3 regions of the Streptomyces sp. NBC_01433 genome follow, and region 2 is predicted to be linked to each of the others. Evidence: riboswitches for the same ligand, from Rfam matches in the RefSeq annotation. Region 2 holds a riboswitch; each other region holds the start of a gene.
What was found. A riboswitch is a leader RNA that binds a small molecule or an ion and turns the genes downstream of it on or off. The one in region 2 is predicted to bind cobalamin.

Region 1 (4,881 bases), 1.5 Mb from region 2:
GACCGGAGCGGGCGCGTGATCCACCCGGGGGCGAAACCGGCGACGTCCGCTCCTCTCGGCGCGCGGGACACCGGCGTGCGCGAGCAGTTACCCGCCTCGGAGAATCCTGACGCGGGCAGCCATCAGGCGGCCCTCGCCGCGGCCGCCCCGGGGGTCAGTGCCGCGTATTCCAGGGGCGCGGACGGGTCGATCGACACGTCGAGGGGGGCGGGCTCGGCTCCTGCTCGTACGAGGAGGTCGCCGACAGCCGCGATCATCGCGCCGTTGTCCGTGCACAGGGTCATCGGGGGCACGCGCAGTCGCACGCCCGCGGCCGCGCACCGCTCCTCGGCGAGCGCGCGCACCCTTGAGTTCGCGGCGACACCGCCGACCACGACGAGGGTCCTGACGCCGTGGTCCCGGCAGGCGGCCAGCGCCGTGCGGGTCAGCACATCCGCGATCGCCTCCTGGAGCGAGGCCGCGCCGTCGGCCACCGGCAGCTCACGGCCCCGGTGTCCCTCGGCCCAGCGCGCGGCGGCGGTCTTGAGACCGGAGAAGGAGAACGCGTAGGGGTCCCCCTTCCGCCCGGTCAGCGGGCGGGGGAAGGCCACCGCACGCGGATCGCCTCCCCGGGCGGCGCGGTCGATGGCCGGGCCTCCCGGATACGGCAGGCCGAAGACCCGGGCCACCTTGTCGAAGCACTCTCCGGCGGCGTCGTCCAGGGTGTCCCCCAGGTGCGTGATCGGATCGCGGGCCAGGTCCCGTACGAGCAGCAGGGAGGTGTGCCCGCCGGAGACGATCAGCACCACACAGGGATCGGGCAGCGGGCCGTGCTCCAACGTGTCCGCGGCGACATGCCCCGCCAGGTGGTGCACCCCGTACAAGGGGGCGTCGATCGCGTAGGCCAGGGCCTTCGCGCCCGCGAGGCCGACCTGGAGCGCCCCGGAGAGGCCCGGCCCCGTGGTGACCGCCACCGCGTCGATGTCGGACAGCCGCAGACCCGCCTGGTCGAGGGCTTGCCGGACGACAGGGGTGAAGGCGTGCAGATGCGCCCGTGCGGCGATCTCCGGGACCACGCCGCCGAACCTGGCGTGCTCGTCCATGCTGGACGCCACCGCATGAGCGAGCAGACGGCCCTGCGAGACGATCCCCGCGCCCGTCTCGTCGCACGACGACTCGATCCCCAGCACAATGCCCCCCGCCGCCACCGGCATCTCCTTCACAAACAGGCTTTCCGCACATGCAGTGTAATTGCAACTCATACGCAATAAGCCCGCCGGGCCGGGACGGTTTCGCGAGGGGCCCGCGGTGCGTGGAGAGCGGGGCGTGCGGCAGACAGCGGCCTGCGGCACGCTCCCTCCGGCCTGACCCGTCGGGCGGATCCCGTGTCTCACGTCACGTTCCGGATGGTGAACATCGGTGCCCCGGAGGTGGCCCGCCCTCTACTCTGGCGGTGCAGCTGGTTCGCCCTGTCCGCCAGGCAGACGCGTCGTAAGAGGGAACCCGGTGGGAATCCGGGACTGCCCCGCAGCGGTAAGTGGGAACGACCGCCGTCATACGCACTGGATCCGGTCGGATCCGGGAAGCGACGGCCACTAGGAATCTGCCCCCGGCAGATGTGCCCGCGAGTCCGAAGACCTGCCCGTTGCCCGTACGCGACCCCTCGTGTGCGGATATCCCGGTGACCTCGTGGGCGGGTCGGCGTACATGCCAGACGGAACTCCACGCCGGTGGCGTGCGCAGGATCCGTCCGGTTCGTCACCCCTTCGCGTCCGTGTCCCGTCTCCGGGATCTCAAGGAGTCATCTCGCGAAGGAGATTTCCGTGACAACCGAGCCCGCAGCCGCGGCAGCACAGGCCACTGTGTACGGCTACCCCCGCCAAGGCCCGAACCGGGAACTGAAGAAGGCGATCGAGGGCTACTGGAAGGGCCGCGTCGACGCCGACACCCTCCGCACCACCGCCGCCGACCTGCGCCGCACTAACTGGCAGCAGCTCACTGAAGCCGGCATCCACGAGGTCCCGACCGGCGACTTCTCGTACTACGACCACGTCCTCGACACCACCGTCATGGTCGGCGCGATCCCCGAACGCCACCGGGCCGCCGTCGAACTCGACGCGCTGGACGGCTACTTCGCGATGGCGCGCGGCACGCAGGAGGTCGCGCCGCTCGAAATGACCAAGTGGTTTGATTCGAACTACCACTACCTGGTGCCCGAGTTGGGCCCGGACACTGTCTTCACCACCGACTCCACCAAGCAGGTCGCGGAATTGAAGGAGGCCCTCGCCCTGGGCCTGGCCGCCCGCCCCGTCCTGGTCGGCCCGGTCACCTACCTCCTGCTCGCCAAGCCCGGGCCCGGTGTGCCCGCGGACTTCGATCCGCTCACCCTCCTGGACCGCCTGCTGCCCGTGTACGCCGAGGTCCTCGCCGACCTGCGCGCGGGGGGCGCGGAGTGGGTCCAGCTCGACGAGCCCGCGCTGGTCCAGGACCGCACCCCGGCCGAACTGAACGCCACCACCCGCGCCTACCGCGACCTCGGCACCCTCACGGACCGACCGAAGCTCCTGATCGCCTCCTACTTCGACCGGCTCGGCGACGCGTTGCCGGTGCTGGCGAAGGCTCCGGTGGAAGGCCTCGCACTGGACTTCACCGAGTCCGCCGCAGCCAACCTGGACGCCCTCGCCGCGGTGGGCGGACTGCCCGGCAAGCGGCTGGTCGCGGGCGTGGTCAACGGCCGTAACGTCTGGGTCAACGACCTCACCAAGTCCCTTTCCACACTGGGCACGTTGCTCGGTCTTGCCGACCAGGTCGACGTGGCCGCGTCCTGCTCGCTGCTGCATGTACCGCTCGATGCCGCAGCCGAGCGGGACATCGAGCCGCAGATCCTGCGCTGGCTCGCGTTCGCACGGCAGAAGACGAGCGAGATCGTCACGCTCGCCAAGGGATTGGCCCAGGGAACCGATACGATCGCCGCCGAACTCGCCGCCAACCGCGCAGACTTGGCCTCCCGCTCCGGCTCGGGGCTCACCAGCGACCCCGCCGTACGGGCCCGTGCCACCGCCGTCACGGACGCCGACGCTCGCCGCTCCCAGCCGTACACGGAACGGACGACGGCCCAGCGCGCGCACCTCGGGCTGCCTCCGCTGCCGACCACCACCATCGGGTCGTTCCCACAGACCGCCGAACTACGCACCGCGCGGGCCGACCTGCGGGCGCGGCGGATCGACACGGCCGGTTACGAGGAGCGGATCAGGACCGAGATCCAGGAGGTCATCTCGTTCCAGGAGAAGACCGGCCTGGACGTCTTCGTGCACGGCGAGCCCGAACGCAACGACATGGTCCAGTACTTCGCCGAGCAGCTGACGGGCTACCTCGCCACACAGCACGGCTGGGTCCAGTCCTACGGCACGCGGTACGTCCGGCCGCCGATCCTGGCCGGCGACATCTCCCGCCCCGAACCGATGACGGTGCGCTGGACGACGTACGCCCAGTCCCTCACCTCACGCCCGGTCAAGGGCATGCTCACCGGGCCGGTCACCATGCTGGCCTGGTCCTTCGTCCGCGACGACCAGCCACTCGGCGACACCGCCCGCCAGGTCGCCCTCGCCCTGCGCGACGAGGTCAACGACCTGGAAACGGCAGGGACTTCGGTCATCCAGGTCGACGAGCCCGCCCTGCGCGAGACGCTCCCGCTGCGGGCGGCCGACCGCCCGGCCTACCTGTCGTGGGCCACCGAGTCGTTCCGTCTCACCACCAGCGGCGTGCGTCCGGACACCCAGATCCACACCCACATGTGCTACGCCGAGTTCGGCGACATCGTCCAGGCCATCGACGACCTCGACGCCGACGTCATCAGCCTGGAGGCCGCCCGCTCGCACATGCAGGTCGCCCGCGAACTCGCCGCGCACGGCTACCCGCGCGAGGCGGGACCGGGTGTCTACGACATCCACTCCCCGCGCGTACCAAGCACGGCCGAGGCAGCGGCCTTGCTGCGCAAGGGACTTGAGGCCATTCCGGCGGAGCGGCTGTGGGTCAACCCGGACTGCGGCCTGAAGACGCGCGGCTGGCCCGAGACCAAGGCGTCCCTGGAGAACCTGGTCGCCGCGGCCCGCACGGTCCGCGGTGAGCTGCCCTCGGCCTGATCGGGAAGATCCCCGAGGGGCCGGGGTGCCGACCAGCACCCCGGCCCCAACGGGCGGCGCCCCGGGCCCGGCCCGACTAACGGCGCGCGGCGCGCGGCAGCGGAGGCGGAGGCGAAGGCGAAGGCGGAGGCAGCATCCCGTCGGGTCAGGACCGCCATGGCTTCAGGGTCGGACTGATCGCACGTACCGAGGCGAAGCTGGACGCCCTGGTCGATGAGCCGGCCGCGCCGGGCGTCACCGCCGCGGCCTTCCCCGCCGATATCCGCGACGGCACGTCCTGCCGGAGACGCGCGCCCGTGGCGAGCGCACGCCGCCGCTGACCAAGGACGTTTCCTCGACGGTCCCGGCTCCCTTCCGGGCCCTCGTCGGCCGGCGGGTCCGCGTGGCGCCGGACACCGCGGGTTCCGACGGCGGCGCACACCATCGGCAGGCCCGAGCCCGCTCCGTCCGGCCGGTACGCTTCCGGGGTGACGCAGCACCCCATGCCGGACGAACGGCGACCCGCGAACGACGGGCCGAAGGCCGCCGCCCGCAACCGGGCCGCTCTGGTCACCGCCGCCCGGGAGATCTACGCGGAGTACGGTCTGGACGCGCCGCTTTCCGCGATCGCGCGCCGGGCCGGGGTCGGACAGGGCGTTCTGTACCGGCATTTTCCCGACCGGGCCGCCGTGGCGACCGCCGTTCTGGAGGAGAACGTGCGGCAGGTCGAGCAGGCAGCCGCGGCCGAGGACGCGACCCTGGCCGACGCCCTCGGTGTGAT
Region 2 (4,881 bases):
CTCGCCCGAGCCGAGCAGGGTCAGCGTGATGGCCTCGACGGGACAGCCCTCCGCCGCCGCCAGGACCTTCTCGTTGGCGTCGCTCGACGCTTCGGCGGGGTGGGACTGCCGGGCGGAGTCCAGCCGGAAGCCCTCCGGGGCGTGGTTGACGCACATACCGGAGCCGATGCAGACGCTCCGGTCGACCTCCACGTGCCAGCGGTCTCCCATCACGCCCCCTGGTATCCGGCCGGCAGGTGGATCATCTTGTGCTCGAAGTACTCGCCGTACCCCTCGGGCCCGAACTCCCGCCCCAGACCCGAGTTCTTGTAGCCGCCGAACGGGCCGAGCATGTCGAGGCTGAAGGTGTTCACGCTGTACGTGCCCGTCCTGATCCGGCGGGCGATGTCGATGCCACGTTCGGTATCGGCGGTCCATACGCTGCCGCTGAGCCCGTACTCGGAGTCGTCGGCGATGCGTACCGCCTCCTCCTCGTCCCCGTACGGGAGCAGGCAGATGACCGGGCCGAAGATCTCCTCGCGGGCGATGCGCATGGAGTTGTCGACATCGCCGAACAGGGTCGGTTCGACGTACCAGCCGCGTTCCTGGGCGGCCGGGCGGCTGCCGCCGGTCAGGATCTTGGCGCCTTCCTCCTGGCCGATGCGGATGTAGTCGAGGGAGCGCCGCTGCTGGCGTTGCGCCACCAGCGGGCCGATTTCGGTCGCCGGGTCGAGCGGGTCGCCGATCTTGAGCGCTCCGGCCGCCGCCGCGAACGCCTCGGCGATCTCCTCGTAGCGGGAGCGCGGGGCGAGGATGCGGGTCTGGGCCACGCACGCCTGGCCGTTGATCATCCAGGCGAAGGGGACGATGCCCGCGACGGCGGCGTCCAGATCCGCGTCCGGGAGGATCACGGCGGCGGACTTGCCGCCCAGTTCCAGGGTGACGCGGGTCAGGTTGCGGGAGGCGACCTCCATGACCCGGCGTCCGGCGGCGACCGAGCCGGTGAAGGAGACCTTGTCGACGCCGGGGTGCCCGACCAGGTACTCGCTGACCTCGCGGTCGGCGGGCAGGATCGACAGGACGCCCTCCGGCAGCCCCGCCCCGGCGGCGATCTCGGCCAGGATGTAGGCGTCCAGGGGCGTTTCGGGCGAGACCTTGAGCACGGCGGAGCAGCCCGCGAGCAGGGCGGGCGCGAGTTTGGCGGCTGCGGTGAACTGCGGGACGTTCCACGGCACGACCGCCGCGACCACCCCGACCGGTTCGCGGCGCACGAGCAGCGGTCCGAGGGCTCCGTCGCGCCGTTCCTCGTACGGGAAGGAACGGGCGACCGTGAGTGCCGAGTCCCAGACCATCATCGCGGCGAGCGCCTGCACCATGACGCTGGAGCTGTAGGGGGTGCCGTTCTGCGAGCTGATGACGCGGGCGAACTCCTCGTAACGTACGGCGAAGGCGTCCTTGATCCGCGTGATCACCTCGATCCGCTCGTCCACGGTCATCCGCGGCCAGGGCCCCTCGTCGAAGGCCCGGCGGGCGGCGGCGACGGCGCGGTCCACATCGGCCTCGCACGCGTGCGGGACGCGGCCGATGACCTGTTCCGTGTGCGGCGAGATCACCTCGATGACGTCGCTGCCGAGCGGATCGGTCAACTCCCCGCCGATGAACAGTTTTCCGTGTTCCACGAACTCCGTCATGGCTGCTGCCTCCCGCGACCGGCACGTACCTGACTGCGCATCCGACCAGCGCATCTGACTAGGTGTCAGAACTGATACCAGTTACCGTTCCAGGAGTCCACGGCTGCAACAAGTTCTCGTTACAGTGAGTCCGGCGCACACCGGGGGATCACCGAGTCGTCCGGAGACATCCCCGACGTCCGGACGGACGGCGGGGACAGAGATTTGGGGGAGCCCATGACGCAGGTGACCGACCACGGCGGAGGCGTCCACAGCATCAAGGTGCCGATCCCGGACAATCCCCTCGGCCACACCCTCGTGCACCTCGTCGACACCGACCGGGGCCCGGTCCTGGTCGACACCGGCTGGGACGACCCGGCGGCCTGGGACACCCTCGTCGCGGGGCTCGCCGCGCTCGGTGTCGCCGTCGCCGACATCCACGGCATCGTCATCACCCACCACCACCCCGACCACCACGGGCTCTCCGGCCAGGTCCGCGAGGCGTCCGGGGCCTGGATCGCGATGCACGCGGCGGACACCGAGATCGTCCGCCGCACCCGCGCGACGCAACCCGCCGCCTGGCTGGCGTACCTCACGGAGAAGCTCGCCGCGGTCGGCGCCCCCGAGGAGCACCTCGCCCCGCTGCGCGCCGCCCGCGAGAGGGGCCGGATGCGCACGCTGCCCGGCCTGGGTGCCGCGCTGCCGGACCGGGAGATCGTGCCGGGCGAGCTGCTGGACCTCGCGGGGCGCCGGGTGCGGGCGATCTGGACCCCGGGGCACACCCCCGGCCATGTCTGCCTGCACCTGGAGGAGGACCACCCTGCGGGTCTGCCCGGCCGGGGACGGCTGTTCTCCGGTGACCATCTGCTGCCCGGGATCAGCCCGCACATCGGGCTGTACGAGGACCCGGACGACACCACGGTCACCGACCCGCTCGGCGACTACCTCGACTCGCTGGAACGGATCGGCCGGCTCGGGGTCGCCGAGGTGCTGCCCGCGCACCAGTACGCGTTCACGGACGCCGCGGGGCGCGTACGGGAGCTGCTGGAGCACCACGAGGACCGGCTGACCGGGCTGCTGGCGCTGCTCGCCGTGCCGCTCACCCCGTGGCAGCTGGCCGAGCGGATGGAGTGGAACCGGCCCTGGGCGCAGATCCCGCACACCTCGCGGTCCATCGCCGTCTCCGAGGCCGAGTCCCATCTGCGGCGCCTGGTGAAGCTGGGGCGTGCGGAGGCGGTGGTGGGCGGCGACCCGGTGACGTACGTCGCGGTGTGACGGAGCCCTCCGGCCCGGCCGCGAGGGAGGTCCCGCGCGCCCCGGTAGAGTGAGCAGGTCGTCATCATGCCCGTACAGGGGGAAGCCGGTGCGAATCCGGCGCTGACCGCGCAACCGTGAGCCGCCGCACCGGCGGTGAGCCGGACCACCCTGCCGGAGCGTGACCGGCTCGTGCCACCGGGACCCCGGTGGCCGGCACCGTCGAGGTATACGGGGCCGGAGCCCGGTGCCTCGGTGTGCCCGTGCCCGGCCCTCGCAGGAGAGGCCCAGCCAGCCATGACCGTACGACGCAGCGTCAGCGCGCTCGTGACCACCGCCGTACTCCTGGCCGCCGCCGCCCCCGCCGCGGTCGCCGCGCCGAGCCCTTCGCCGTCCGCGAAGGCCGATCTCCCGCCGGGCCTGTACGGCACCGGGGACCCGACGTACGACGGGGTCTGGCGGCAGTCGCTGGCCTTCCTCGCCCAGAAGGTCGAGTACGTCACGCCGGCCACGCAGTCGGTGGAGTGGCTGGTGGGCCAACAGTGCGACAGCGGTGCCTTCCCCGCGTACCGGGACGCCGGCAAGCCGTGCGACGCGTCGACCGTGATGGACACCAACGCCACCGCCGCCGCCGTCCAGGCGCTCGTCGAGCTCGCCGTGCACCGTGAGGCCGTCGACAACGGCGTCACCTGGCTGAAGTCGGTCCAGAACGAGGACGGCGGGTGGGGCTACAACGCGGGCAGCCCGAGCGACGCCAACTCCACCGCCGTCGTGATCGGTGCCCTCGCACGGGCGGGCCTCCTGCTGGGCGACGTCACCACCGACGGCGGCCGCACCCCCTACGCCGCACTCCAGAGCTTCGCCATCCCGTGCGGCGGCAAGGACGGCGGCGCGTTCGCCTACCAGCCCGGCAAGGACGGCAAGCTCACCGCCAACGCGGACGCCACGGCCGCCGGGGTGCTCGGCGCGATGGGCAAGGGCCTCGCCGTCGGGAACTCCAACGCGGTGAAGGACCCCGTCTGCACGAAGGGCACCGGCCTCACCCCGGAGCAGACCGCGCAGAACGGGGCCCACTACCTCGCGGGCGCCCTCGGCGCATCGCCCCACCTGAACCTGCCGCCGATGCCGGGCGCCGACGACACGGCACCGAAGCCCGACTTCGGCAACACCGCGGACGCGGTCGCCGCCCTGGCCGCCTCCGGTCACAAGGACAAGGCGGCCGCCTCGGTCCAGTGGCTGGAGAAGAACGCGAAGAGCTGGGCGCGGGAGGGCGGACCCGCCGCGACCGCCCAGCTGATCCTCGCCGCGCACGCGACCGGCACGGACGCCCGTGACTTCGGCGGTGTCGACCTCGTCAAGCAGCTCAACGCGACCGGCCCGGCTCCCGCCGCCACCGCCGCCCCCTCACCGACCGCGAGCGGCCAGCAGCCGAAGGGCGACACCAGCAGCGACGACGGCGCGCTCGGCGTCTGGTGGCTGGTCGGCATCGGCCTCGTCGTCGGCGTCGGCATCGGTTTCCTGATCAGCCGGCGTGGGAAGAACGCGCGGCTGTGAGGCGCGCGCGGGGCGGATCACCGCTCCGGACACCGACCACCGCTCCGACCACCGCTCCGACTGTCGCGGGGGCTGTTGTGCGGGCTGTTGTGCGGGCCTGCGCACCGGCCGTCACGCGCGTCGGCGCGCTGACCGCCGCTCTGGTGCTCGCCGTCGCCGCGACCGTGTCGATGCTGCTGGGTGCCGGGACGGCGCACGCGGCCGGATACCGCTACTGGTCGTTCTGGGAGGGCAACGGCAAGACCTGGGAGTACGCCACCCAGGGGCCGTCCCTGGTCCGCCCGGACGACGGCACGGTGCAGGGCTTCCGGTTCTCCGTGAGCCAGGACTCCCAGGACGCGGCCCGGCCGCGCCGGGCCCCCGACTTCGGGGCGATCTGTGCGGGCACCCCCGCCGAGGACGGCACCAAGCGGGTCGCGCTGGT
Region 3 (4,881 bases), 3.6 Mb from region 2:
CACGGCCTCCTCGAAGAGCTGCCGCGACAGATACAGCCGCGCCTCCGGGGAGTTGATGTGCTTGTACAGCGTCAGCACGAGGTTGTTGGAGACGATCGAGTCACCGGTCGCGAAGAACGCCACCAGCCGGCCGATCATGTGCTGCTCGCCGGGGGAGAGCTTGGCGAGGTCGGCGACGTCGGAGTGCAGGTCGACCTCCTCCACCGTCCAGGTGTTCTTGATCGCGTCCCGGTAGCGCTCGTAGAAGTCCGGGTAGCGCATCGGCCGCAGGGTCAGTTCGAAGCCCGGGTCGAGCAGGTTCTTGTCGTTGGAGCTCATTACTGGCAGGCCTCGCAGGACTCGGGGTTTTCCAGGGAGCAGGCGATGGCGTCCGCGTCGGGAGCCTGGGCCTGCTGTACGGGGATGGGGGCGGTGGCGGACGCGGAACCGGACGCGGCACGGGCGATCCGGGTCGCCGGGCGCGAGCGCAGGTAGTACGTCGTCTTCAGCCCCTGCTTCCAGGCGTACGCGTACATCGAGGAGAGCTTGCCGATCGTCGGCGTCTCCAGGAACAGGTTCAGCGACTGGCTCTGGTCGAGGAACGGCGTACGCGCCGCCGCCATGTCGATCAGGCCGCGCTGCGGGATCTCCCACGCGGTGCGGTACAGCGCCCGCACGTCCTCGGGGATCCAGGCGAAGCCCTGCACGGAACCGCTCGCCTCGCGCAGCGCCTCACGGGTCCGGGCGTCCCAGACGCCGAGCTGCTTCAGCTCGTCCACCAGATAGGCGTTGACCTGGAGGAACTCACCGCTGAGCGTCTCGCGCTTGAACAGGTTGGACACCTGCGGCTCGATGCACTCGTACACCCCGGCGATCGAGGCGATCGTGGCGGTCGGCGCGATGGCCAGCAGCAGCGAGTTGCGCATCCCGGTCTTCGCGACGCGGGCGCGCAGGGCCTCCCAGCGCTCCGGCCAGTTCAGCGCGGTGTCGTAGTGGTCGGGGTGCAGCACGCCGCGCGCGGTCCGGGTCTCGGCCCAGGCCGGGAGCGGGCCCGAGCGCTCGGCGAGGTCGCAGGACGCCTCGTACGCCGCGAGCATGATGCGCTCGGAGATCCGCGTCGACAGGGCCCGCGCCTCGGGGGAGTCGAAGGGCAGCCGGAGCTGGAAGAAGACGTCCTGGAGGCCCATCGCGCCCAGGCCCACCGGGCGCCAGCGGGCGTTGGAGCGCCCGGCCTGCTCGGTCGGGTAGAAGTTGATGTCGACGACCCGGTCCAGGAAGGTCACGGCGGTGCGCACGGTGGCGTCCAGCCGCTCCCAGTCGATGGACCCGTCCGCGACGAACGACCCCAGGTTGACCGAGCCGAGGTTGCAGACGGCCGTCTCGCCGTCGTCGGTGACTTCGAGGATCTCGGTGCACAGGTTCGACGAGTGGACGACGCGGCCCGGCTCGGCGGTCTGGTTGGCCGTCCGGTTGGAGGCGTCCTTGAACGTCATCCAGCCCTGGCCGGTCTGCGCGAGCGTACGCATCATCCGGCCGTACAGGTCACGCGCGGGCATCGTCTTGCGGGCCAGCCCCGACGCCTCCGCCGCACGGTAGGCCGCGTCGAACCCGTCGCCCCACAGGTCCACCAGCTCGGGCACATCGGCGGGCGAGAACAGCGACCACTGCCCGTCCGTGTCGACCCGGCGCATGAACTCGTCCGGGATCCAGTGCGCCAGGTTGAGGTTGTGCGTACGCCGCTGGTCCTCACCCGTGTTGTCGCGCAGCTCCAGGAACTCCTCGATGTCCGCGTGCCAGGTCTCCAGGTAGACGGCGGCGGCGCCCTTGCGGCGGCCCCCCTGGTTGACCGCGGCGACCGAGGCGTCGAGCGTCTTCAGGAACGGCACGATGCCGTTGGAGTGCCCGTTGGTGCCCCGGATCAGCGAACCGCGGGCGCGGATACGGGAGTACGAGAGGCCGATGCCGCCCGCGTGCTTGGAGAGCCGCGCCACCTGGTGGTAGCGGTCGTAGATCGAGTCCAGCTCGTCCTTGGGCGAGTCCAGCAGATAGCAGGAGGACATCTGCGGGTGCCGGGTGCCGGAGTTGAAGAGCGTGGGGGAGGAGGGCAGGTAGTCCAGCCGGCTCATCAGGCCGTACAGCGCCGCGACCTCGTCCAGCGCGCGCACGGTCTCGTCCTCGGCCAGACCGGCCGCGACCCGCAGCATGAAGTGCTGCGGCGTCTCGATGACCTGGCGGGTGTGCGGGTGGCGCAGCAGATAGCGGCTGTGCAGCGTCCGCAGCCCGAAGTAGCCGAAGCGGTCGTCCGCGCCGTCGGCCAGCGACCGCTCGACCAGCGCGTCGAGCGCGGCCGCGTGCAGCGCCACGAAGGCGGCCGTACGGTCGGCGATCAGGCCCTCGCGGTGTCCCACGGCGACCGAGGCGGAGAACGACAGCGCGCCCTGTCCGGCGGCCTCGTCGGCGATGGAACGGCTCAGCAGCCGGGCGGCGAGCCGGGAGTACGCCGGGTCCTCGGAGATCAGGCCCGCGGCCGCCTCGGTGGCCAGCGAACGCAGCTCGGCCTCGTCCGACCGGGCGTTGCGGCCGCGCAGCGCGGCGGCGGCGACCCGTCCGGGGTCGGTGTCGGGCAGATCGACGGTGAGGTCGGTCAGGGTCCGCAGGAGTGCGGTCCCCGGCGCGTCGGTCGTGGCTTCCGTCGCCTCGGCGGCTGCGGCGGAGGCTGAAACCGGATCGGCTGGCGCGATGGTCACTGGGCTTTCCCTCGCTCGGCGGGGGCCGGGCGGAGAGCGGGGCAGCCGGGCAGCGCGAAGCCCGGAGCGGGGCAGCACTGCGTACGGCGTCCACCGGCCCATCCGCGAGGCCCGGACGTCTTGGCGTCCGGTTCGGTCGAGCCGGACGCGCTGTCGACAGGTCGTCGGACTTCGGGTGTGCAAAAGCACACTGAATACACCGTTGCGGGACAGTTCCGGATTCGCACCGGATTCCCCTGCGACGACAGCGAGCACGAGCATACATGTGGGGGCCGCCCGATGAGGCAGCCCCCACATGTTGTGTCGCGAGGTGTGTTGAGCCCTGACGGAGCGTCGGCCGGAGGGCCTCCGGCGGCAGGCCGGGAAGGGGCTTCCAGCCCCGCTGGGAGCCCCGTACGGGGCCGTTCCGCCCACTCCCGCGTCGTTGTCCGGGGCGCCGGAAAGCGTGCGGGCCGCCGCGCCCCCCAGGGGGAGACGTGACGGCCCGCGTACCGCTGATACGGGGGGTCAGTGACCGCCCGGCGCACCCGCCGTCGCGGGCGGCAGCGTCGCCTTGACGCCCGCGTCGCCGACATCCGCCGTGTAGTCGGCGGGGGAGGTCTCGTCGACCCCCGCCGGGGCCTTCAGCGCGTTCAGGACGAGGGTCAGGACGATCACGACGACGACGTTCAGCACGAACGCCGTCAGCCCGATGTAGCCGATCTCGCCGATGCCCGGGATCTCCTTCGACGACCCGCCGAAGTGCTTCTGCGTGGGACTGGCCACGCCGTACGCGGCGACCGTCCCGTACAGCATGCCGACCGCCCAGCCCGCGATCAGCGCCCAGCGGTGGAACCACCGGGTGAAGAGACCGCCGACCAGGGCCGGCATCGTCTGGAGGATCCAGATGCCGCCCAGCAGCTGGAAATTGATCGCGACCGTCTTGTCCATGGTCAGGACGAAGGCCAGCGCCCCGACCTTGACCAGCAGCGAGACCAGCTTGGAGACCTTCGTCTCCTGCGCGGGTGTCGCGTCGGGCTTCAGGAAGTCCTTGTAGATGTTGCGGGTGAAGAGGTTGGCCGCGGCGATGGACATGATCGCCGCGGGCACCAGCGCGCCGATGCCGATGGCGGCGAAGGCCACGCCCGCGAACCAGTCGGGGAACATGTTCTCGAACAGCTGCGGGATGGCCAGCTGACCGTTGTCCACCTTGACCCCGGCGGCGATCGCCATGAAGCCGAGCAGCGCCAGCAGGCCCAGCATCAGCGAGTACAGCGGCAGGATCGTGGTGTTGCGCCGGATCACCTCACGGCTGCGGCTGGAGAGCGTCGCCGTGATCGAGTGCGGGTACATGAAGAGCGCCAGCGCCGAGCCCAGGGCCAGGGTGGCGTACCCCCATTGGCCCATGTCGCCGGGGACCAGGGCGCCGCGCGGCTGGCCGGTCGCCGGGTTCTTCTGCGCGAACGCCTCGCCCGCCTTGGCGAAGATGTCGTCGAACCCGCCCAGCTTGATCGGGATGTAGATGATCGCCACCACGATGACCAGGTAGATCAGGCCGTCCTTGACGAACGCGATCAGCGCGGGCGCGCGCAGCCCGGACGAGTAGGTGTACGCGGCGAGCACCGCGAACGCGATGAGCAGCGGCAGGTCCTTGATGAACCAGTGCGTGGTCTCCCCGCCGCCCACGCCCATGACGTCCAGCACCGCCTGGATGCCGACGAGTTGGAGCGCGATGTACGGCATCGTGGCGAGGATGCCGGTGACGGCGACCGCCAGCGAGAGCCCCTTCGAGCCGAAGCGGCCGCGGACGAAGTCCGAGGTGGTGACGTAGCCGTGCTTGTGCGACACCGACCACAGACGCGGCAGGAAGGTGAAGATCAGCGGGTAGACGAGGATCGTGTACGGAACCGCGAAGAAGCCCGCCGCGCCCGCCGCGTAGATCGCCGCCGGGACGGCGACGAAGGTGTAGGCCGTGTAGAGGTCGCCACCCAGCAGGAACCAGGTGACCCAGGTGCCGAACGACCGCCCGCCCAGACCCCATTCGTCCAGGCTCGCCTCGTTCTCGGCCCTGCGCCAGCGGGCGGCCATGAAGCCGATGACCGTGACGGCCAGGAAGAAGAAGATGAAGACGCCGAGCGCGACGCCGTTCACGCCGTCCTTCATGCGGAAGCACCGC

Region 1: linked by a shared signal. The riboswitch ahead of metE (5-methyltetrahydropteroyltriglutamate--homocysteine S-methyltransferase) and the one ahead of OG413_RS19820 (prenyltransferase/squalene oxidase repeat-containing protein) in region 2 are both predicted to bind cobalamin.
Region 3: linked by a shared signal. The riboswitch ahead of OG413_RS03485 (ribonucleoside-diphosphate reductase subunit alpha) and the one ahead of OG413_RS19820 (prenyltransferase/squalene oxidase repeat-containing protein) in region 2 are both predicted to bind cobalamin.

Annotation. Positions count from the first base shown of each region.
Region 1 is NZ_JAPEPM010000001.1:5,939,682-5,944,562, reverse strand. Features, by position in the region: gene tsaD (tRNA (adenosine(37)-N6)-threonylcarbamoyltransferase complex transferase subunit TsaD) at 123-1,193, opposite strand; cobalamin riboswitch at 1,423-1,640, shown strand; gene metE (5-methyltetrahydropteroyltriglutamate--homocysteine S-methyltransferase) at 1,803-4,121, shown strand; gene OG413_RS26640 (TetR/AcrR family transcriptional regulator) at 4,589-4,881, shown strand, end outside.
Region 2 is NZ_JAPEPM010000001.1:4,406,318-4,411,198, reverse strand. Features, by position in the region: gene OG413_RS19835 (ferredoxin) at 1-210, opposite strand, end outside; gene OG413_RS19830 (aldehyde dehydrogenase) at 210-1,670, opposite strand; gene OG413_RS19825 (MBL fold metallo-hydrolase) at 1,887-2,924, shown strand; cobalamin riboswitch at 2,963-3,093, shown strand; gene OG413_RS19820 (prenyltransferase/squalene oxidase repeat-containing protein) at 3,201-4,457, shown strand; gene OG413_RS19815 (SCO2322 family protein) at 4,628-4,881, shown strand, end outside.
Region 3 is NZ_JAPEPM010000001.1:809,050-813,930, reverse strand. Features, by position in the region: gene OG413_RS03490 (ribonucleotide-diphosphate reductase subunit beta) at 1-318, opposite strand, end outside; gene OG413_RS03485 (ribonucleoside-diphosphate reductase subunit alpha) at 318-2,726, opposite strand; cobalamin riboswitch at 2,871-3,000, opposite strand; gene mctP (monocarboxylate uptake permease MctP) at 3,234-4,868, opposite strand; gene OG413_RS03475 (DUF3311 domain-containing protein) at 4,865-4,881, opposite strand, start outside.